DNA from 3 places in the Citricoccus parietis genome. Region 1 is predicted to be linked to each of the others. Evidence: riboswitches for the same ligand, from Rfam matches in the RefSeq annotation. Region 1 holds a riboswitch; each other region holds the start of a gene.
What was found. A riboswitch is a leader RNA that binds a small molecule or an ion and turns the genes downstream of it on or off. The one in region 1 is predicted to bind thiamine pyrophosphate.
Positions count from the first base shown of each region.

Region 1 (6,937 bases):
CACCAGCCGGCAGGCCGCTGAGGAGCTGGCCTCCCGGTTCGGTTCGGACCGGGCCGTGGCCCTGCCCGCCGATGTCACCGACCCGGGGCAAGTAGCCGCCTTGCTGGCTACGGGACGGGAGCACTTCGGGGCCCCGGTCACGACCGTGGTGAACAGTGCGTTGATGGGTTTCTCTTTCAACGGCGACGCCCGCCCGGGGGTGACGGAGATCGGTTGGGAGGACTTCGCCGCTCAGTTCGCCGGCAGCGTCCGGGGGGCGCTCAACACGATCCAGGCGGCCCTTCCGTACCTGCGGGAGAAGGGCTTCGGGCGGATCATCAACGTCGGCACCAACCTGTTCCAGAACCCCGTGGTGCCCTACCACGACTACACAGCGGCGAAGGCGGCCCTGCTGTCGCTCACCCGCACGACGGCCAAGGACCTGGGACGGCACGGCATCACGGTGAACATGGTCTCCGGGGGCCTGTTACGCACCACTGACGCCAGCGCGGCCACTCCCGAGGAGGTCTTCGAGGCGATCGCCGCCGGCACGCCCCTGGGTCGGGTCATCACCCCGGAGGAGTTCGCCGACACCGTCCTGTTCTTCGCCTGCCCCTGGGCCCGGTCGGTCACCGGGCAGAACCTGGTGGTCGACGGCGGACTGGTCATGGATTGAGTGGAGGACCGGCATGACGGCCATGGCCCGCTCCACGTCGCACGTGGGGCTGGTCAGCACCGTCTCGACCACGTTCTCCGAGCCGTTCCTCGCGGCCCGGATGCTGGCGTCACTGGATCACATCAGCGGCGGCCGGGTGGGCTGGAACGTGGTCACGTCCATGTTCGCGATGCCGAGGCCCGCAATCACGGAATGGAGGCGCTACCCGGCCACGGCCAGCGGTACGAGCGGGCCGCCGAGTTCATCGAGGTGGCGCTACGGCTGTGGGACTCCTGGGACGATGAGGCACTGGTCCTGGAACCAGATGGCATGTACGCAGACCCAGCCCTGGTCCGGCCGATCGACCACGCCGGGGAGCACTTCCGGGTGTCGGGCCCACTGACCGTGCCGCGATCATCCCAGGGCCGCCCGGTGCTGTTCCATGCCGGAGCCTCCGGGCCGGGGCGCGAACTGGCCGCCCGGTACGCCGAAGGCATCTATGCCGTCGCCTACGACCTGCCCGCCGCCCAGAGTGACTATGCGGACCTGAAGAAGCGCATCGGCTCAGCCGGACGGGACCCAGCATCGGTGGCGGTGGTGCCCGGACTCGTGACCTATGTCGGCTCCACGGAGGCGGAGGCCGTGGCGAAGCAGTCCCGGGCGGACGCACTGCTGCCCGCGAAGCAGCCCCTGGCCCAGCTGGCACCTTCATCGGGCAGGACTGCACCGGTTGGCAACTGGACGCCCCGGTCCCCGAACTGCCCCCGCTCGAGCGGTTCAGCGGTCCACAGGGCCGCTACGCGACGATCCTGCGGATCGTGGAGGTCGAGGAGCCCACGGTGCGGCAGCTGCTGGGCCGTCTCGCGGCCGGAGGAGGGCAATGCACCATGGTCGGCACCCCCGAGCACATCGCCGACCAGATCGAGGAGTGGTTCCGTTGCGGTGCCGCTGACGGGTTCAACCTCATGCCACCGTGGCTACCGAACGACCTGGACGACTTCGTCGACCACGTCGTCCAGGGCTCAGTCGCGGATCAGTCCGCGCAGTTGCCGGGCCGCGACGCCGGGATCGGGGGCCTTGGTGATGGAGCGGACGACGACGATGCGGCTCGCCCCGGCATTGAGGACCTCGGGCAGCCGGTCGACGTCGATGCCACCGATGGCGAACCACGGGGTGCCCGCCGCCGCCGATCCCTCCATGAGCCCGGAAACATCCCGGACAAAACCCCGGCCGGTGGCGGGACGGCCGGGCTTGGTGGGGGTCTCCCACAGCAGTCCGGTGCAGATGTAATCGACCTCGGGATCCTCGACTGCCGCACGGGCTTGATCGAGATCATGGGTGGAACGTCCGATCAGCACCTCGGAGCCGAGTAGGGACCGTGCCTGGGCGGGGGAGAGATCGTGCTGGCCGATGTGGAAGATGTCGGCGCCGACGTGGGGCGGCCACGTCGGCCCGGTCGTTGACCGCGAACAGTTTCTCGTTTTCGCCCGCCACGTCGGCCAGCAGGTGCAGTGCGGAGATCTCCGCATCGGTGTCCAAGGTCTTGTCCCGCAACTGGATGATGTCGACCCCACCGGCGAGCGCGGCCTTCAGGACATCCTCGAGGTCACCCTGTTGCTGGCGGGCGTCGGTGCATAGGTAGAGCCGGGCGTCGGCGAGCCTTTCGGCGCGGGCACGGCGCGAGTTGCGGTCTGCTGGTACGGGGAACGCGGGGGTATGGTGGGTCACACGCTGGTGATAGTCAGCGGGTTCTGCGGGAGCCCCTCGGGGGCTGAGAAGGCTTGAGCGCCGACCGCCACACCTGATGCGGGTCATGCCGCCGGAGGAAAGGACGTGCCGGTGAATTCTGTGCATCCTGGTGTCGGGACTAGAGCGGTCGACGTCGCCGTCGTGGGCGCCGGGCTGGTTGGCTTGGCCACCGCTTGGGAGTTGCGCCGCCGCGGTCGCTCCGTCGCGTTGATCGACCCAGACCCGGGGGCGGGGGCGTCGCGGGCGGCGGCCGGCATGCTGGCTCCGGTCAGCGAAGTCCAGTACCAGCAGGAGTCCTTGTACCCGCTGATGGGCGCTTCGGCTGCCGAATACCCGGGCTTCGCTGCTTCCGTCGAGCAGGCTGCCGGAGCATCCGTGGGGTACCGGGCCACCGAGACCCTGGTCTGCGGAGTCGACTCCTCCGACCGGCAGGCACTGGCTGACCTTCGCCAATTGCAACTGAGCCATGGCATGGCGGTGGAACCGCTGACCCTCCGCGCGGCCCGTTCCCTGGAACCGGCCCTGACCCCGCGTCTGTCCGCGGCGTTCCGCATCCCCACCGACCACCAGATCGACCCGCGCCGACTGGTGACCGGGTTGCTGGCGGCCCTGGTCGAGCGAGACGTGACCGGGGTGCTCCTCGCCGGTGACGTGGATGGTGGGCCAGTGCGCCTTCTCCGCGTGCAGGCCAGGGCACTGTTGTGGGACGGGCAGGGCGTGGTCACCGGTGTCGTACTGACGGACGGTCAGGATGTGGTTGCTGACGAGACGATCCTGGCCCTGGGTATGGGTACCGGTGCACTGGATGGCCTGCCTGACACCTGTCGGTTGCCGCTTCGTCCGGTACATGGAGACATCCTTCGCGCCCCGGCTCCCCGCTGGCCCGCAGCGACTGATCGAGCGCACCGTTCGTGGCCTGGTCCACGGGGTGCCGGTCTACCTCGTGCCGCGCGTCGACGGCACGATCGTGATCGGTGCCACGTCTCGCGAGGACGACCTGGGTGGCGTCAGCGCCGGCGGGGTGTTTCGCCTGTTGCGCGACGCCCAGGCCCTCGTGCCGGGCGTTGCCGACCTGGAGCTCAGGGAGGTCATGGCCCGCGCCCGCCCCGGTACCCCCGACGACGCGCCCTACCTCGGCCGCATCCGCACGCCCGACGGCGAACCCGTGCCCGGCCTGGTGGTCTCCACTGGTCATTTCCGCCACGGGGTGCTGCTCACCCCACTGGCCGCTCGCCTTGCCGCCCAGCTGGTCACCGATCAGGCGGGGACCGATCCGGACGCCGACGCCGCGCACCTGACCACTACCGACCCCCACCGCTTCGACCCCTCGGGCCTCGCTCGGCGCACGGTCGCCGCCCAAGCTTCCGCCCCCGAGAACAGGAGGACCTGATGACCGCCATCACCCTCAACGGCACCCCGCATGCCGTGCCCGAGGACACGACCATCGTCGACCTCGTCGCCGAGGCCATCAGCCGGCCTCTGGGCCCCGACGGCCGCCCGCTGGACGGGGGCCGCCTGGGCATGGCAGTGGCCGTGGACGCCATCGTCCTCCCTCGCAGCCGCTGGTACCGCACGCCCGTCGTCGAGGGCCAGAGCATCGAGATCATCACCGCCGTCCAAGGAGGCTGAAACATGACCACGCCGCACCCGGACCCGCTGCTCCTCGACGGTGCGGAGTTCTCCTCCCGACTGATCATGGGCACCGGGGGTCTGAGCTCCCTGCACACCCTGGAGCAGGCCCTTCTCGCCTCCGGGACCGAGTTGACCACCGTGGCCCTGCGCCGCTACGCCCCCGGCCAGGGGGACACGCTGTTCTCCCTGCTCGAGCGCAACGGCATCCGGATCCTGCCCAACACCGCCGGCTGCTACACCGCCCGCGACGCCCTATTGACCGCCGAATTGGGCCGGGAGGCGCTGGAGACCGATTGGGTCAAACTCGAAGTCATCGCCGACGAGGACACGCTGCTGCCCGACGTCGTCGAACTGCTGGACGCCACCGAGCAGCTGGTGGCCCGCGGCTTCAAGGTCTTCGCCTACACCTCCGACGACCCGGCCGTCGCCCACCGCCTGGAGGACCTCGGCGCCGCCGCCGTCATGCCATTGGGCGCACCCATCGGCACCGGGCTCGGCATCCTCAACCCGCACAACATCGAGCTCATCACCTCCCGCGCCGACGTGCCCGTGGTCCTCGACGCGGGCATCGGCACCGCCTCCGAGGCCGCCCTGGCCATGGAACTGGGCTGCGACGCCGTGCTGCTGGCCAGCGCGGTGACCCGGGCCCAGGATCCCGTGGCCATGGCCACTGCCATGCGCCACGCCGTGGCCGCCGGACGGCTGGCCGCTGGTGCCGGTCGCATCCCCGCGCGCCGCCACGCCGTGGCCTCCTCACCCATGACCGGATTGGTCGACACCGACGACCCGGAGGACGTGCCGCGCGGAGACTGGGCACCCGTCCGGGAGGGCCGATGAGCTCGCTGCCCCCGCTCGTGGAACCCGGCCCCGAGCTGACCCTGGAGGAGATCGGGCGCTATGCCCGCCACCTGTCCCTGCCCCAGGTCGGGGCCATCGGACAGCGGCGACTCAAGAACGCCCGGGTCCTGGTCATCGGGGCCGGCGGTCTGGGCGCCCCGGCCCTGCAGTATCTGGCCGCCGCCGGGGTCGGAACCCTGGCGATCGTCGACGACGACGTGGTGGCGGTCTCCAACCTGCAACGCCAAGTAATCCACACGGTTGCCGACCTCGGTCGGCCCAAGACGGACTCCGCCGCCGACGCGGTGGCCCGGCTCAACCCCCTGGTGGAGGTGCGGACCCACGCGGTCCGACTCACCGCGGACAATGCCGTGGACCTGGTGGGCCAGTACGACCTGGTACTGGACGGCGCGGACAACTTCACCACCCGGTACCTGGTCAGCGACGCCGCGACGTTGACCGGCCGACCGTGCGTGTGGGGCTCGATCCTGCGCTTCCAGGGGCAGGTCAGCGTCTTCTGGGCCGGGCACGGACCCACCTACCCGGACCTCTACCCCGAGGCTCCACCGCCCGGGAAGGTGCCCAGCTGCGCTGAGGGCGGGGTGGTGGGGGTGCTTCCGGCCACGATCGGCTCCATCATGGCCACCGAGGCCATCAAGCTCATCACCGGCATCGGGGATCCCCTGGTCGGACGGGTCCTGGTGCACGACGCCCTGGAGATGACCTGGCGGGAACTCCGTCTGGACCCGGACCCAGACGCGGTCCCGGTCACAGCTGTGAACGACCTTGACCTCAACTGCGCCGTACCGGGCGATGCCGCGGTCGCCCTGCACGAGACGCTGACCGCCCCCGAGCTGGCGGACCTGCTCGAGCGCCGGAATCGCGGGGAGGCTGCCTTCACCCTGGTGGATGTCCGCGAGGACTGGGAACGCGAGCTGGTGAGCATACCGGGCGCACGGCCCGTTCCGCTGCAGGAGCTGCTCGACCGCCGAGAAGCCGCACTGCCAGCGGAGACCCGCGGCGCCGACCTCGTGCTGCACTGCAAGGCCGGGACCCGCTCCGCCACCGCCCTGGCCACGCTGCGCCCGTACTTCGCAGGGCGGGAGGAGAACATCCGCCACCTCGAGGGCGGGGTACTGGCCTGGGTGGCGCAGGTCGAACCGGAGAAACCTGCCTACTGAGCCAGCCCGACGCCACGAAGTCCACAGGTCCACCGAATGCAAGCGAGAGGAACACCGCGGATGTCCGTGCCTGAAGACTCCGTACCTTCTGATACCGGCCCGGCAGAGGTCCGACCCACGCCGGCAGAACTGGGTGGGGGGCAGTGAACTCGTGAGCAGACCACCGGTCGCCCTGACGATCGCCGGCTCGGACCCTTCCGGCGGGGCTGGCATCCAGGCCGATCTCAAGACGTTCTCGGCGTTGGGCGTCTATGGCACCGCCGTGATCACCGCGCTGACTGCCCAGTCCACCCAGGGCGTGACCGGCGTGCACGCCGTCCCCCCGGAGTTCGTCCGCGCCCAGCTCGACACCCTTCTGGCGGACATACCCGTGGACGCCATCAAGATCGGGATGCTCGCCGGCGCCCCGACCGTGCGCACCGTGGCGGACTTCCTGCGCGAGCTGGCCGAAGGACAGGGTCCGGCCGTGGTTCTGGACCCGGTGATGGTCTCCACCAGCGGCTCGCGCCTCCTGGCCGACGACGCCGTGGCTGCCATCCGCGAGATGTTGCCCTACAGCTCTGTCATCACCCCCAACATCCCCGAGGCCGCGGTCCTGCTCGACCAGGCAGAGGCCACCGACATGGAAGGCATGCGCACCCAGGCCCGGGCCCTGCTCGACATCGGCGCCCGGCGGGTGCTCCTGAAGGGCGGGCATCTGGCTGGTGGGCATGCCACCGACCTGTGGCTCGACGCCGACGGAGAGCACCTGTTCACCGGGCCGCGGGTGCCGACGGCCAATACCCACGGCACCGGCTGCTCGCTGTCCTCGGCCATGGCCGCCCTGGTACCGCGCTGCGCGTCATGGCCGCAGACGGTAGACCGGGCAAAGTCTTGGCTGACCGGGGCCCTGCGGGCCGCGGAC
Region 1 is NZ_JBHLWH010000026.1:28,987-35,923, forward strand. It holds gene ACFFIO_RS08900 (3-oxoacyl-ACP reductase) at 1-655, shown strand, start outside; partial or broken gene ACFFIO_RS08905 (hypothetical protein) at 678-761, shown strand; partial or broken gene ACFFIO_RS08910 (LLM class flavin-dependent oxidoreductase) at 848-1,240, shown strand; gene ACFFIO_RS08915 (hypothetical protein) at 1,249-1,515, opposite strand; gene ACFFIO_RS08920 (thiamine phosphate synthase) at 1,657-2,055, opposite strand; gene ACFFIO_RS08925 (thiamine phosphate synthase) at 1,967-2,362, opposite strand; TPP riboswitch at 2,378-2,479, shown strand; partial or broken gene thiO (glycine oxidase ThiO) at 2,525-3,773, shown strand; partial or broken gene thiS (sulfur carrier protein ThiS) at 3,842-4,012, shown strand; gene ACFFIO_RS08940 (thiazole synthase) at 4,016-4,852, shown strand; gene moeB (molybdopterin-synthase adenylyltransferase MoeB) at 4,849-6,033, shown strand; gene thiD (bifunctional hydroxymethylpyrimidine kinase/phosphomethylpyrimidine kinase) at 6,185-6,937, shown strand, end outside.

Region 2 (6,937 bases), on a different contig from region 1:
GCGCCCTGGCTGCTGATGGGCACCAAGTCGCTCAGCTATGCCGTGAACATGGCCGCCCTGCGCTACGCCACCTCGCAGGGCGCGGACGACGTGATCTTCACGTCCTCGGACGGCCAGGTGCTGGAGGGACCGACCTCCACCGTGCTGATGGCCCGGCGGGTCCCGCAGCAGGACGGCAGCACAGGGATCGAGCTCATCACGCCCCTGCGCAGCTCCGGGATCCTGCCTGGCACCTCGCAGGGCACCATCTTCGCCGCCGCCCAGGCCGCCGGGTGGCAGCTGGGGTACGGGCCGTTGGAGCCCTCAGACCTGATGGATGCCGACGGGGTCTGGCTGGTGTCCTCGGTGCGCCTGGTCGCCCCCGTGACCCATCTGGACGGCGAGGAGATCCCGCAGGACGCCGAGCTCACCGAGCTGCTGAACGGCTTCCTGGCCGAGGACCGGGAACCCGGCGAACACGGGCCGTGACCCTACGCCCAGACGAGGTTGAAAGCCCCGGTTGCCACGGACAGGCCGGCTGCTAGGGCAGCCAGCCCGATGCCGCCCAGGACCACCCAGACGTCCACCGCACCGAACCGCGATTCCCGCGCCCAGGTGCGGTCGCCGGTTCCGAAGCCCCGCGCCTCCATCGTGACGGCGAGCTTGGTGGCGCGGCGGATGGCCTGCACCATGAGTCCGAACACCTGACCGAGCCAGGAGCCCAGTCGTCGGACCGGGTTTCCTCCGGCCCCGACGCCACGGGCTCGCCGTGCCTGGCCGAGGGTCCGCCATTCCTCCGTCAGCACGCCCAACAGCCGGAAGGCCGCCAGGGAGCCGAGGACGAAGCGGGCGGGCAGTCGCAGCCGTTGGGACAGGGCGTCGGCCAGGTCGGTGGGGTCGGTGCTGATAAAGACCATCACGCCGGGCAGCGCCACTGCGAGGATGCGTAACCCCGTGGCCGCCCCGGCCAGGACCGAGCCCTCGGAGATGCTCACCGGCCCCGCCTCGAACAGCATTGATCCGGAGTCTTCGCCGACCAGGGCGGTGCCCCAAGCGGAGACCAGCGCGGCCGCCACCAGCACCCAGGCCCGCCGGAAGAACTCGCCGACCCGGATCCCGGACAGCGGCAACAGGGCCACGGCGGCCACCAGCACGGTTCCGGAGGACACCCAGTCCATCGTCGCCACCAGCACCGCCGTCACCGGCAGCAGTGCCGCCAGCTTGGCCAGGGGGTTGGCGCGCTCGAAGACCGATCCGGCCACGGGGCGGGACGGAGCCGCGAGGGCGGCAACGGGCACCGTCACGCGGCCACCTCCAGCTCGACCACCCGGGCGTCGAGCGCGGCGGCGAAGTCGGCATCATGGGTCACGGCCAGCACCGAGCGGCCCTCGGCCACCAGCCCGCGCAGCAAGCCCGTGAGCACGGCCCACGTGTTGGCGTCCTGGCCGAAGGTCGGCTCGTCGAGGAACACCACCTCAGGCCCGGCGGCCAGCACCGTGGCGACGGACAGCCGCCGCTTCTCCCCGCCGGAAAGGGTGAACGGGTTGACCTCGGCCAGCGCTTCCAGATTCAGCTCCGCCAGCAGCCCATCTACCCGCGCGGCTGCCTCCTCGTCCGTGAACAGCCGCTGCCCGGTCTCGGGATCGCGGGCATGGCGGGGACCGAACAACAGCTCGTCCCGCACGGTGGTCGCGACGAACTGATGCTCGGGTTCCTGGAAGACCGTGCCGATCCGGCTGACCAGGTCAGCGGCCTTCCACCGGTGCGGGTCGTCCGGCAGATGGCCGGCTCGCTCCCCCTTGAGCGCGGCCCCCGCCGTGAGCGTGCCCGCGTGGGAGGGGATCAGTCCGGCCAGGGTCAGCAACAGCGTGGACTTGCCGCTGCCGTTGGCACCGGTCACGACGACGGCCTCGCCGGCTCCCAGCTCCAGGTCCAGGTCCCGCTGGACCGGCTTCGGGGTGGGACCGAAGCGCCGGCGCCATCCCGGTGTCACTGGCTCCCGGGAGACGGCCAGGCCACGGGCGGTCAACAGCGCACCGGGGGGCGCCGCCGTCGTGCTGTTGATTCTTTCCGCGCCCCCCTGCAACTGGAGGTCAATATCGCCCGGATTTGGGTCGGTACCAGGCCCATTCCGGTGCGAATTCGACCTCCAGTTGCGAGGGGTGGGGGTAATCGGTGTCGGAACACGGCCGGGCACCCAGACGCCCGCCGCGGCCAGCTCATCCCGGACGGGGCCCGGGGCGAGGAGCTCGCCCGGGGGACCGTCGTGGCTGATCCCGCCGCCGGGCTCCACGACGAGCATGCGGTCCACATGGTCGGCCCACACGGCGAGGCGGTGCTCGACCACGAGCAGGGTCGCGCCGGTCCGCTCGACCACGGCGAGCACGGCGTCGCGGACCTCCAGCACCCCGGACGGATCCAGGTTCGCGGTCGGCTCGTCCAGCAGGATCAGCGGCGGGCGCATCGCCAGGATCCCGGCCAGGGCGAGGCGCTGCTTCTGCCCGCCGGAGAGTCGCGAGGTGTCCCGGGCCAGGGAGATCCCCTGGTCCTCACCCAGTCCCACGGCGTCCAGTGCGTCCCGGACGCGGTCCCAGATCTGCTCCCGCGGCACCTGCAGGTTCTCGGCGCCGAACGCCGCATCATCGCCGACCCGGGACAGGATCACCTGGGTCTCGGGATCCTGCTGCACCAGCCCGGCGTGGCCGCGCAGCTCACGCGATACGGCGCCGTCCACCCGCAGGGAACCGGTCTCCTCGGACTCGTCGGCGGGATCCAGCACCCCGGCGAGGGCGTAGAGCAGGGTGGACTTGCCGGCACCGGAGGGGCCTGCCAGCAGGACCTTCTGCCCGGCCGGCACCTCCAGGTCCAGCCCCGCGACGGCGGGGACCGGCCGGCCGGCGTGGCGCCAGCCCCAGTCCGCGGCGGTGATGCGCGCTCCCGGCACCGCTCAGGCCACCGGCTCCTGGTGGGCACGGCGGGAGGCCAGGGCGGACAGGGCCCCCGTGGCCGCGAGACCACGCGTGGCCAGCCAGGACAGCAGGCCGGCGATCACCAGCCCGGACACGCCCACCAGTCCCACGTAGATCAGCTTCCAGTCCAGCGTGTACTCGGGGAACCAGTTGAAGATGAACGCGTCATTGATACCACCGAAGATCCCCGTGACCAGGCCGGCGAGCAGTGCCACGGGCAACGTGAAGCGGCGGTAGAGGAAGGCCAGCAGGATCAGTTCGGCCCCGAGGCCCTGGACCACGCCGGAGGCCAGCACGGTCAGGCCGAACTGGGAGCCGAGCAGGGCAGAGACCGTTGCGGCCACCAGTTCGGTGAACAGCGCGGCCCCGGGTCTGCGGATGATGAGTCCGCCGAGCACGGCCGGGAACAGCCACATTCCGGCCACCAGGGCGGAGGACGGCGGGAAGGCCGCGAAGGCGGGGCTCAGCCCGGCATAGGCGAGGTTCCAGGCCCAGAAGATGACGCCGGAGGCCACCGCGATGACGGCCGCCACGACGATGTCCACCACCCGCCAGGAGCGCCGGTTCGGGGCGGCGTTGCGGGCTGCCCGGCCGGTGCCGGTCGTGCCGCCGGTGTCGGCGGACGGCGCGTGGCCGGCGTCGTGCCCGGGGGTTGCGCCGGGGTGGTGCGGGGTGTTGCCGGTCTTCATGGAGACCATGTGGTGTTCCTCCTCAAGGATGCAAGGAGGGGGACGGAACGGTACGCCGAGGGCACTCGAAGACGAATGCCGGTGGACGGTTCCTGACGTTCCATCAGAGAACTCGACTTCCTTCGCCGGTGCTAACCGGAGCAGGTTCGAGGGTCTGCGCTGGGCGCACTCTCAGCACCCGAAGGTGCTCCCCTGTCGTTCACAGTGTCCAGCCAGCATAGTCCACGAGGCCCGGTCGATCCACCGACCCGATAGGCTGGGGAACGACCATGCAGTCAAGCCGGGAGGACACCCCATGAACAATCTCACGGACAAGATCGTCAGCACCGCGATCACCGTCGTCGGCGGCTATGTCGGCACCAAGGTCGTCGAGTTCACCTGGCGGAAGGTGACCGGCCATGACGCCCCCAAGGACGCGGAGGACACCGAGGCGAACATGTGGAGTGCCATCACCTTCGCCACGATCTCCGCCGGCATCACCGCCCTGATCCGGGTCACCTCCCAGCGCGGCGCCCACAAGGCCATCGAGTCGATGAAGTCCCGCTCCCCCAAGAAGGCCGGCGCCGCCGAGGTGTGAGCCGAGCCGACCTGTACAGCGTCAGCCAGCGGCCGGCGTCGGGCACCGTTGACCGGGCCCGACGCCGGCCGTCGCGTTCTCCGATGGCCGCACCGGGCGCGCGGGCACGGGCGCGGCCCGGGCGGGCAGGCCAACCAGAATCCGGAGGACAGTAGCGCCTAGTCCCGGCCCCCGTGGTCGGTGGGGTCCTCCCTCGGTACGGTCCGTTGGTCCGGCGCCGAGGCCGCGGGCTTGCCGGCATCGTCATGGCTGGCGACCACGTCCGCGAGCTCGTCCACGTAGAGGTACTCCTTCTTGAGGTGCTTGGTCCGGTATCCCGCTCGGCCCACGAGGTGGGCGGAGACCGGGGCGGTGAGCATCTGGAGTACCCACGCCAGCACGAGCACGGGGACCCACACCCAGGCCCGCCAGGCGAAGGCCAGGGCCAGCAGCATCAGCAACAGGCCCAGGACCTGGGGCTTGGTCCCAGCGTGCATGCGGGAGAGCTGGTCCGGGAACCGGAACAGGCCGATCCCGGCCACGGTGGACATCAGGGCACCGAGCACCAGCAGCACTGCTGCGACTCCGTCTGAGATCTGGATCCAGTCCATGTCAGGCACGTTCACTCGGCTCCTTCCTGGCCTCGGCCGCGAACCGGGACAGCGTCACCGATCCCACGAAGCCGATCACGGAGGCCACCACCACGAACACGATGTTGTCCGTGTGGTGGTGCACGGCCATCTCCACGCACAGCGCGGACGAGATGACGATCAACAGCACGTCCGTGGCGATGGCCCGGTCCAGGATCGAGGGCCCGCGAACGATCCGGTAGATCGCCGCCAGGGCTCCCACGCCCAGCAGTACCAGGCAGATGATCCCCGCCCATTCCAGCATCGTCATCGGAGCCTCCTCCCCGCCATGGGCTCGGCGCCGCGCGCCTCGTCCTCCTGCACCAGGGCCAGGTCCGCCTTGGAGCCGATCGCCCGGATGATCGCGGCCTCGGTGCTCAGGGCCTGGGCCCGGTAGGCCTCGACCGCCTCCGCGTTGTCCACGTTCAGGCAGTGCAGGTACAGGGTGGAGCTGGGCCGATCCACGTCGATGACGAGGGAGCCGGGCACCAGGGCCAGCGCATGGCCGGTGAGCGTGACGATCAGGTCGTCGTGGCTGCGCAGCGGGACCGCCACCACGGAGTTGACGATCTTGGGCCCCTGGGTGATGGCGTCCCAGGCCACCGAGATGGACGCAGTCACCACGTGCCAGAGGAACCGGACCGTGAAGACCAGGAAGTACCAGAGGTTGAACCGGTCCGAGAAGTTCACGCGCGGCAGCCGGTAGAAGCTCAACGTCAGCATCGAGAACACGACGCCGGCCAGCAGGACCCCCGGCGAGAAGTCCTGCCAGAGGGCGCCCCACGTCAGGGTCAGGCCCAGGAGGATGGGCCATTGGCTCCAGAAGGAGCGGCCCCCGTCCTGGTCGTCGGAACCGGTGCTCATGGCTGCCCCCCTTCCGTACTGTCGCCGACGTCGTGGCCTTCGGAATCCCCGCGGATGGAGTCCAACTCGCCCGGCCCGGACGTGTCCTGGTTCGGGACGCTGATGCCCCGCTCCTCGAGCGTGCCCAGGTCCTGCGTGGCCTGTTCAGCGGCCTCCGGTCCGAGCACGGCCTCGATGTACGGGGTGCGCTGGAGCATGTCCGTGGCGGCCCGGTCGGAGAAGGCGTACAGCGGTCCGGCGAACACCGTGAAGGCCAGGCCGAGGGCCACCAGGCCGATCGTCGGATAGACCATGCCGCGAGCCGGGCCCTTGGCGATCCTGCTCTTGGTCCGGATCTCGGTCTTGGTCTTGGTCGTGGTGGTCGTGGTGGTCGTGGTGCCCGTGGCAGCGGTGACGTCCGTGACGCTGGCGGTGCCGCCGTCGTCGCGCCGGGCCTCGGCCTCCTCCAGGGCGAGCACGAGCTTGGCCGGCGGATGTTCGATGTCCTCCACCTTGCGCCAGAAGGCACGTGTCCACACGCGGACCATGACCAGCAGGGTCAGCAGCGAGGTCGCCACGGAGGCGGCCACGAGCGCCCAGGCCATGCCGGTGTCCGAGCCCACGCCGGCCTGGATGAGGCCGACCTTGGCGAGGAACCCGGAGAACGGCGGGATGCCGCCCAGGTTCATGGCCGGGATGAAGAAGAGGATGGCGATCAGCGGGGAGATCCGCGCCATCCCGCCGAGGCGGTCGATGTTGGCCGAACCCGCCCGTTGTTCGATGAGGCCGGTGACGAGGAACAGCCCGGTCTGCACGGTGATGTGGTGGACCACGTAGAAGACGGTGGCCCCCAGCCCCAGGATGCTGGACATGGCCACGCCGAAGATCATGAAGCCGATGTGGGAGACGAGGGTGAAGGACAGGACGCGCTTGATGTCGTTCTGGGCGAGCGCCCCGAGGATGCCGACGATCATCGTCAGCAGCGCCACCCACATCAGCAGTGCGTTCACCCGGTCTCCCGGGAACAGCAGCGTCTCGGTGCGGATGATGGCGTAGACGCCGACCTTGGTGAGCAGGCCGGCGAACACGGCGGTCACCGGAGCGGGGGCGGTCGGGTAGGAGTCGGGCAGCCAGAAGGACAGCGGGAACACTGCGGCCTTGATGCCGAAGCCGACGAGCAGCATCACGTGCAGCACCATCTGCACGTCGGGATCCAGTTCGGCGAGCTTCACGGCCAGGTCGGCCATGTTGATGGTGCCCGTGGCGCCGTAG
Region 2 is NZ_JBHLWH010000047.1:11,533-18,469, forward strand. It holds gene ACFFIO_RS16235 (aminotransferase class IV) at 1-468, shown strand, start outside; gene ACFFIO_RS16240 (energy-coupling factor transporter transmembrane component T family protein) at 471-1,277, opposite strand; gene ACFFIO_RS16245 (ABC transporter ATP-binding protein) at 1,280-2,923, opposite strand; gene ACFFIO_RS16250 (ECF transporter S component) at 2,927-3,646, opposite strand; TPP riboswitch at 3,738-3,841, opposite strand; gene ACFFIO_RS16255 (DUF4235 domain-containing protein) at 3,933-4,214, shown strand; gene mnhG (monovalent cation/H(+) antiporter subunit G) at 4,373-4,804, opposite strand; gene ACFFIO_RS16265 (MrpF/PhaF family protein) at 4,806-5,093, opposite strand; gene ACFFIO_RS16270 (Na+/H+ antiporter subunit E) at 5,090-5,686, opposite strand; gene ACFFIO_RS16275 (Na+/H+ antiporter subunit D) at 5,683-6,937, opposite strand, start outside.
Region 2: linked by a shared signal. The riboswitch ahead of ACFFIO_RS16250 (ECF transporter S component) and the one ahead of thiO (glycine oxidase ThiO) in region 1 are both predicted to bind thiamine pyrophosphate.

Region 3 (6,937 bases), on a different contig from region 1:
GCGCCAGCGGCGTGCGAACAGGGGTAAGCCCGATGGCGGTGGGGTCGAGCACCCAGGGACGCCCGTCCCGCACGGCGACCTCCACCGCAGCCGGGATGCCCTCCATCGCGTCGGTGCTCAAGGTCCCGAGGTTGATCAGGAGCGCGTCGGCCACGGTGGTCACCACGGGGGCCTCGGCCAGGGTCTCGGTCATCATGGGGCGGGCGCCGGCGGCGAGCAGCCCGTCGGCCACGATCCCCATGGACACGGTCGCGGTGATGCAGTGCACGAGCGGCTGGCGCTCGCGCACCGCACGGATCACGTGAGCGACGGCGGCCAGGTCCGAATCAGGCGCAAGGTCCGGTCCCAGCTCGCTCACCCCACTCACCGGCCGTCCCCCGTTCCGACAACGCCCGCGGCGACCTCGTCGAGGTCCCCGTCCAGGTCCCGGGGTGCCAGCTTCGGCCCGAGCGCCGCACCGAGCACCAGCAACACCCCGCCCAGGACCACGAGCGCCATCACGGAGCCGTGCCGTCCCAGCCCGGCCTCGAGCGCGGGCAGATAGAACGGATAGAGCGCCGGGATGATCAGGGACAGGCTGTACCCGGAGCCGTAGCCGGTGGAGCGGATCTCGGTGGGGAACCGCTCGGAGAGGTACGCCGAGACGGGGCCGTAGGCGGAGACGGTGATGACCTGCAGCACGGCGGCGCACGCGGCCGCGGTGGCGAGGGTCGGCGAGTGCACCGCGAGCCACCACACCGCCGGGCCAGCGATGGCCGCAGCCAGTCCCCACAGCACGAAGACCCGGCGCCGGCCCACCCGGGTGGACAGATGCCCGGCCAGAGCCATCACCACGGCCTGCGCCACAGAGGCGATCCCCATGACCACGGGGACCGCGGTGGGATCCAGCGCGGAGTCGGTGGCCAGCCGGTCGGTCAGCAGCAGCACCGTGGTGTTGGTCAGCAGCCACAGCCCGGTCATCAGCACGAAGACCTGCCAGAAGGCCCGCGCCCACCGGCCTGCGAGCAGCTGGCGCAGTCCCGGCCGCCCGGCCGGCTTCGCCTGCTCCGCGGGTACCGTCTCCCCCGCCTGGCCCGCACGCTCAGCCTGTTCAGCCCGCTCCGCCCGCTGCCTACTGCGGTGGAACACCGGGGCGTCGGTGACCTGCCGGGAGTAGTAGACCAGCATCCCCACGGACAGCAGCGCGCCGAGCACGAACAGCAGCCGCCAGCCCCAGGCGGCGTAGGCGTCGGGCCCGATCAGCGCGAGCAGCCCGGCCACGGAGAACGCGATGGTGGCCTGCGCCCACGGGGCCATGGACAAAATCAGTCCGCTCATCAGCCCGCGGCGTCGGGGTGCGGACCACTCCATGGCCAGCGGGATGGCCGCCGAGTACTCCCCCGCCACGAAGATCCCGCACAGGAATCGCAGGGCCAGGATCAGACCGATGGTCCCGGCGCCGAGGATCTCATGGGTGGGGGTGGCAGCGATGGCCAGGGCGCACAGGGCCGTCCCGGCGATCGCGATCCGCGTGGTGCGGGTGCGCCCGAGCCGGTCGGCGATGCGCCCGAACACCACCCCGCCGATCGGCCGCCCCAGCAGCATCGCGATGACGATCAGCGCCCCGGTGGACGCGGCGGCGGCCGGCCCGGCGAGCACGAGCATCGCCGGGGCCAGGGCGGTCAGCGGCAGGAACACGTGGATGTTGTCGATCCAGTTGCCCACCACCCCGGCCCGCAGGGCGGCCTTGCCCTCCGGGGGCAGGTGCACGACGGCGGCCGGCGCCGTGGCAGCGGCCGTCACCGGGTGCTCCCGGCCAGCTGGGCGGCGGCAGTGTTGCTGGGGCTGGTGCTTCCGGGGCTGCGGGTGGTGCCGATTGCGGTTCCTTGGACAGCACTAGCCTCGCCGGGTTCGATGCGCAGCGCCTGGTCGAAGAACTCGAGCTCGTGGCGGCAGGCAGTCAGGTACGCCCGCGTCGCGGTGGCACGCACGGCCGGGGAGGCAGCAGCCATCTCAGACTCGAGCTGGGCCAGCGCCTGTTCGGTGGCGGTGACGAAGCCGGGGTCCCGGTAGGTGTCCAGCCAGGCGGCGTAGGGGTGGTCGGCGGGGACGGCGGGCAGGGCGGCCCCGACCTGCGCGTAGAGCCAGAAGCAGGGCAGCACGGCGGCCACGCCGACGGCCCGGTCCTCGCCGAGGGCGGTGGCCAGCAGGAAGTCGGTGTAGGCGGCGGTCACCGGGCTGGGCGCTGGCGTCGGGGCAGGTTCACTGTTGCGGCCGAGCCAGCCGCGGTGCAGCTCGGCCTCCTCCGTGAGGGCCCCGGTGGCGGCCTGGGACCAGTAGACCTGCGCGGCGGGGTCGGTGCTGCGGGCGGCGAGTGCGGCCAGGGCCCGGGCGTAGCCGTTGAGATACAGCGCATCCTGGGTCAGGTAGAACCCGAAGGCGTGCTTCGGCAGGCTGCCGTCCACGAGGGCGCGGACGAAGTCCGAGTCGGCGATGGCGGCGGTGGTCTCCTCGCCGGCGGCCCAGAGCGCGGCGGTCCACGGGCCGGCGGAAGCGACGGCTGGCGCGGGTCCGCCGTCGTTGCCGGCCCGCGAGGTACCCAGGTCCGCAGGTGTCTCGAGAAGGTGGGGGACGGCGTCGGGCGTGATCCAGGGGGCGGAAGAGGCGGCGGCCGCCAGCCGGCGGGCGCGGTGGCCGTGGTCCACGGGGCCGTGGCCGGAGCCGACGCGCAGGGCGGCGCCGTGGCTGATGGACTCGTGGAGCCAGTCGGTGGCCCAGGCGAGGGCGGCGGCGGGGGTGTCCCCACAGCCGAGGCGGGTGGCCAGGGCGGAGGACAGGGAGCAGCCGGTGCCATGCGTGCTGGTGGTGTCCACGCGGGTGGAGGGCACGGCGATGCGGGTGCCGTCCGGAGACAGCCAGGTGTTGGTGACGGTCAGGGTGTCCAGGTGCCCGGTCTTCACGATGACGGCCACCCCCATCTCCGCGGACCAGCGGGCGGCCTGGTCGAGGGCTTCGTCCTCGGTGGCGGCGCGGGGCGAGCCGGTGAGCACGGCGAGCTCGTCGATGTTGGGGGTGACCACGGTCGCGCGGCGGCAGAAGGTGACCATGGCCTGCTCGGCCTCGGGCTGCAGCAGGCGATCCCCGCTGGTGGCGATCATGACCGGGTCGACGACGAGGATCGGGGGCCGGACGTCGTCCAGCCAGACGGCGACCGTGGCGATGATCTCCGCGGTGCCGAGCATGCCGGTCTTGACGGCGTCGAGGGTGACGTCACTGCTGACGGCGTGCAGCTGGGCGGCGAGGAACTTTACGGGCGGGACGTGGAGGTCCCGCACGCCGTGGGTGTTCTGGGCGACCAGGCCGGTCACGACGCTCATGCCGTAACCGCCTGCGGCGGTGATCGACTTGAGGTCCGCGGCAGTGCCGGCACCCCCGGTCGGATCGGTCCCGGCGATCGAGAGCACTCGTGGCACTGCGGGCAGGGCGGAGCTGGGTGAAAATTGGGTAGGGCAAGAAGAAGTCACGCGGACATCCCTTCGCTAGTTCGAACTAGATCAGGTTCCACGGGTGTTATCTCAGCGCCGGCCGGCGCACCCCGTGTCCACGGCCCAGTTTAGACCGGTCATGCGGTGGGTGGATTCCGGACGTCATGGAGCGTTGGGCCCGCTAATCCTAGGCCCCACGTTCACGACCATCTCCCAATCGACCTGTCCGCCATGGCTGTCAGGATCGGCGGGGAGGCCTGCGCAACTTCGCCTACCGCCAGTTCGATCTCGTGGTCGCCTGACCCGCCTTGGAGGCCATCGCGATCACTGTTCAGCTGGTCCGCCGGCCGTGGAACGCGCCGACGAATAGCGGCGGGAAATGCTCCAGCCATACTCTCTTGGCACTTATACATGCCGCGAGTCCCGCTTTCTCCAGCGTCCGGAATCAATCAAACTCCAATACAGAAAGTGACACTCACCGTCAGGCTGCTTCATCCTTCGCGCTTCGATTTGGCGAGAGCGTCTTCCGATGAACTGCCCCAGTCAGAGATCGCATCATGTCGCCGAGGTCTAAACCCAGCGCCACGCCAAGCGAGATCACGGTAAACAATCCCGGCTCCAATGTGCGCCCGTCCTCGATCGCTTGAATGCTCGACTCCGCCACCCCTGACCTCTCAGCGAGCTCTCGCCTCGAAATTTTTAGTACATGTTGTCGCTCACTCTTAAGAAGCCGTCCCAGCTCTAAACTTCTTTCAGCATAAGGAAAAGTTCCCTTGCTCCTACGTCCCACCATGCAACCAAGTTACCAAACTAATAGTAACTCTGCATAGATGACGTGATACACTCGGATGCATGGCAGGCAGGCATATCCGCGACATGATCGCTGCGTACGGGCAGCGAGACGACTTGAAATTTCGTCGAGCCGCCCAAGCCATCATTCAGGAAGAGGAGGCGAAGAAGCACACCGTCCTCGCACGCGAGCTTCGTTCAGCGCTAGCCGCGAATGCAGGCGTTGGCGCATCCGAGCATGCCCCCGCACTCGAGCCACCCCTCGATAGGGACAGTTCACTACCGCTTGCTCGCGTGGAATACCCACAGCGATACTTGAGCGACCTCGTGCTGGACCGTAGCGTCGCTGCCTCTTTGGAACGACTTGCTCATGAAGTCAGAAATTGGCCTGCCCTTGATGCGGCTGGCCTACCAAGGCGCAATAGGTTGCTTCTGTCAGGACCGCCAGGATGCGGGAAGACATCGGCAGTTTCAGGAATCGCACACGAACTAGGGCGCCCTCTCGTCACCGCTCGAGTTGAAGGACTCATTTCGAGCTACTTAGGTGAGACCGCTGCGAATCTATCAAACCTTTTCGATTTCGCCTCAACCGGGTCCTATGTTCTTTTCCTCGATGAGTTCGACAGTCTCGGCAAAATGCGGGGCGATACGTCAGACCACGGAGAGTTGCGGCGGGTTGTAAATGCCGTCCTGCAGCAGATCGACACGTACAGTGGCCCATCCCTGATAGTCGCCGCTACCAATCACTCACAGATTCTTGACTCCGCACTCTGGCGTAGATTCGACTCGGTAATCGAACTCGGACTTCCAGACTCGCGACAAGTATCAGCGTTGCTGGGACGCTTGCTACCGAACAACGGCGCATCACTTGCGCGGCACTACGTTGAAGAACTAGTCGGTCTACCCCATGCGGCTACTGAGTACTTTGCCGTTTCCGCCAAACGCCATGCTCTACTCGAAGGAAGAAAGCGCATTGGCGACACAGACATTAATTTCGCTTTGACGGAGACAATCTCCCGACGCTGGTTATGATGTGCTGCCCTTGGCTGGTCATTGTCGTATTCTCATAGTGTGGCCGATCATCTAAAGCTCCCCCATCACTTGGATTTACCTTCGAAGAGGCCCCTGCGTCGATTTGATCCGGATCCACCTCCATTCGATTTTTCGGCACATGCCAAGAATCTCCGCGGAGTTCTGGAAGGATTGGAGTCTTCCACGCCCGGCATCTTCAGCTCTACCGTCAACGATGAAGTTGATACTGACCCTGAAGCACCTTATCTCGGCGACGTCGTGCTTAAGTTTTCGGGCTCTGCCCCCTTCACTAGCAACGCATTCAACGGAGTCGGCATGGTGCCGCTCGCTGTTAGCGAAGAAAAGCGATATTTCGCGCTCACCGACTCACAAGCACGAATGGCCTTCAACGAGTATGTTGGGGGGTTCCTGGACAACCCGGAGGACTTCACGGCCGGGTCTCAGGCTTTACGCGAAGCGCTAAAAAACATCAAAGGCGTAGAGCTATACAACCGAGACGATCGTTTGCAGGGCCTATCCTCCCCCATCGAGGGCTCCGTTATGGACGTCGACATTGTTCTCTGGCCGACGTCAATTGCGATTCAACGGGCCGAAGAAGAAGGGCGCCGACGAGTCGAAGTGCTGGCCAGCCTTATTGCAGGCTTTGCCGGAGAAGATGAACGAGTGGCTGCGTTGGCGACGTCATCAGATGATCCTGACATGTTATTGATACACGCTTCCCTCAACGAAGAGGCATTCAATGCCATAGCGAATCACCCATACGTTGAACGGATCCGAGGCCCGTTGAGCACTAATGTAACCCTGGCCGAAATTGGGGCCGGGGGTCCTCCAATGGAAGTTGTTCTGCCGGAGGGAGCGGCCATCGGGATCATCGATGATCTCGTGGACGACAACAATCCTTGGCTAGATGGCGTCGTCGTTGACCGACGATCGTTTCCCCCTGACTACGCGTTCGGACACTCGACTACTCACGGGACACAAGTTGCTGGCATCGCAGCTTGGGGAAATGTCAGAAATCTCCTTGACCCGGCCTTTGACGGCCAGCCACATCCGATCTATGCCGCTCGCCTAGCTCAGATGAACTCAACGTTCGACACACAGGTAGTCGGTAATCCAGCGGATCAGTTCCGAGATGCGCTGGATTGGCTCGCCTCATGTGGCGTCCGAATCGTCGTACTTGCCCTAGGGGAAGGTCATGCAGATGATGGCGCCATACCGTCCGATCTATCCGCCGTGGTGGATCAAAAAATCAAGGAACATGGACTAGTTGTCGTAACCAGTTCTGGGAACCTCCAAGTAATTGAGGGGCACTGGAAGGCTGACTATCCCGAATATCTGAGCCATCGAAGTTCCAAAGTGGCAGCGCCAGGGACAGCGGCAATGGCTGTAACGGTTGCTTCGATCGCGCACACGCATGCATTCGATAGGTCACGGTGGCCCCACGGAACCGCCATTGCGCCGGAGGGTCAGACAGCGCCCTTTAGTCGAACAGGACCCAGTCGGGGAACGAATTCGTCCGGTCGCCAGAAACCTGAATTCTCTGCACACGGCGGAAGCTGGGCGTTAGACCAGGCCACTGGCAATCTCATTGCAGACGACGCCGAGCTCGCGATCACGACACTCATTCCTCCAGTTAATGGCAGGTTATTCGG
Region 3 is NZ_JBHLWH010000019.1:98,083-105,019, reverse strand. It holds gene thiM (hydroxyethylthiazole kinase) at 1-358, opposite strand, end outside; gene ACFFIO_RS06815 (MFS transporter) at 364-1,782, opposite strand; gene ACFFIO_RS06810 (bifunctional hydroxymethylpyrimidine kinase/phosphomethylpyrimidine kinase) at 1,779-3,452, opposite strand; TPP riboswitch at 3,494-3,587, opposite strand; gene ACFFIO_RS06805 (helix-turn-helix domain-containing protein) at 3,946-4,257, opposite strand; gene ACFFIO_RS06800 (AAA family ATPase) at 4,317-5,285, shown strand; gene ACFFIO_RS06795 (S8 family serine peptidase) at 5,325-6,937, shown strand, end outside.
Region 3: linked by a shared signal. The riboswitch ahead of ACFFIO_RS06810 (bifunctional hydroxymethylpyrimidine kinase/phosphomethylpyrimidine kinase) and the one ahead of thiO (glycine oxidase ThiO) in region 1 are both predicted to bind thiamine pyrophosphate.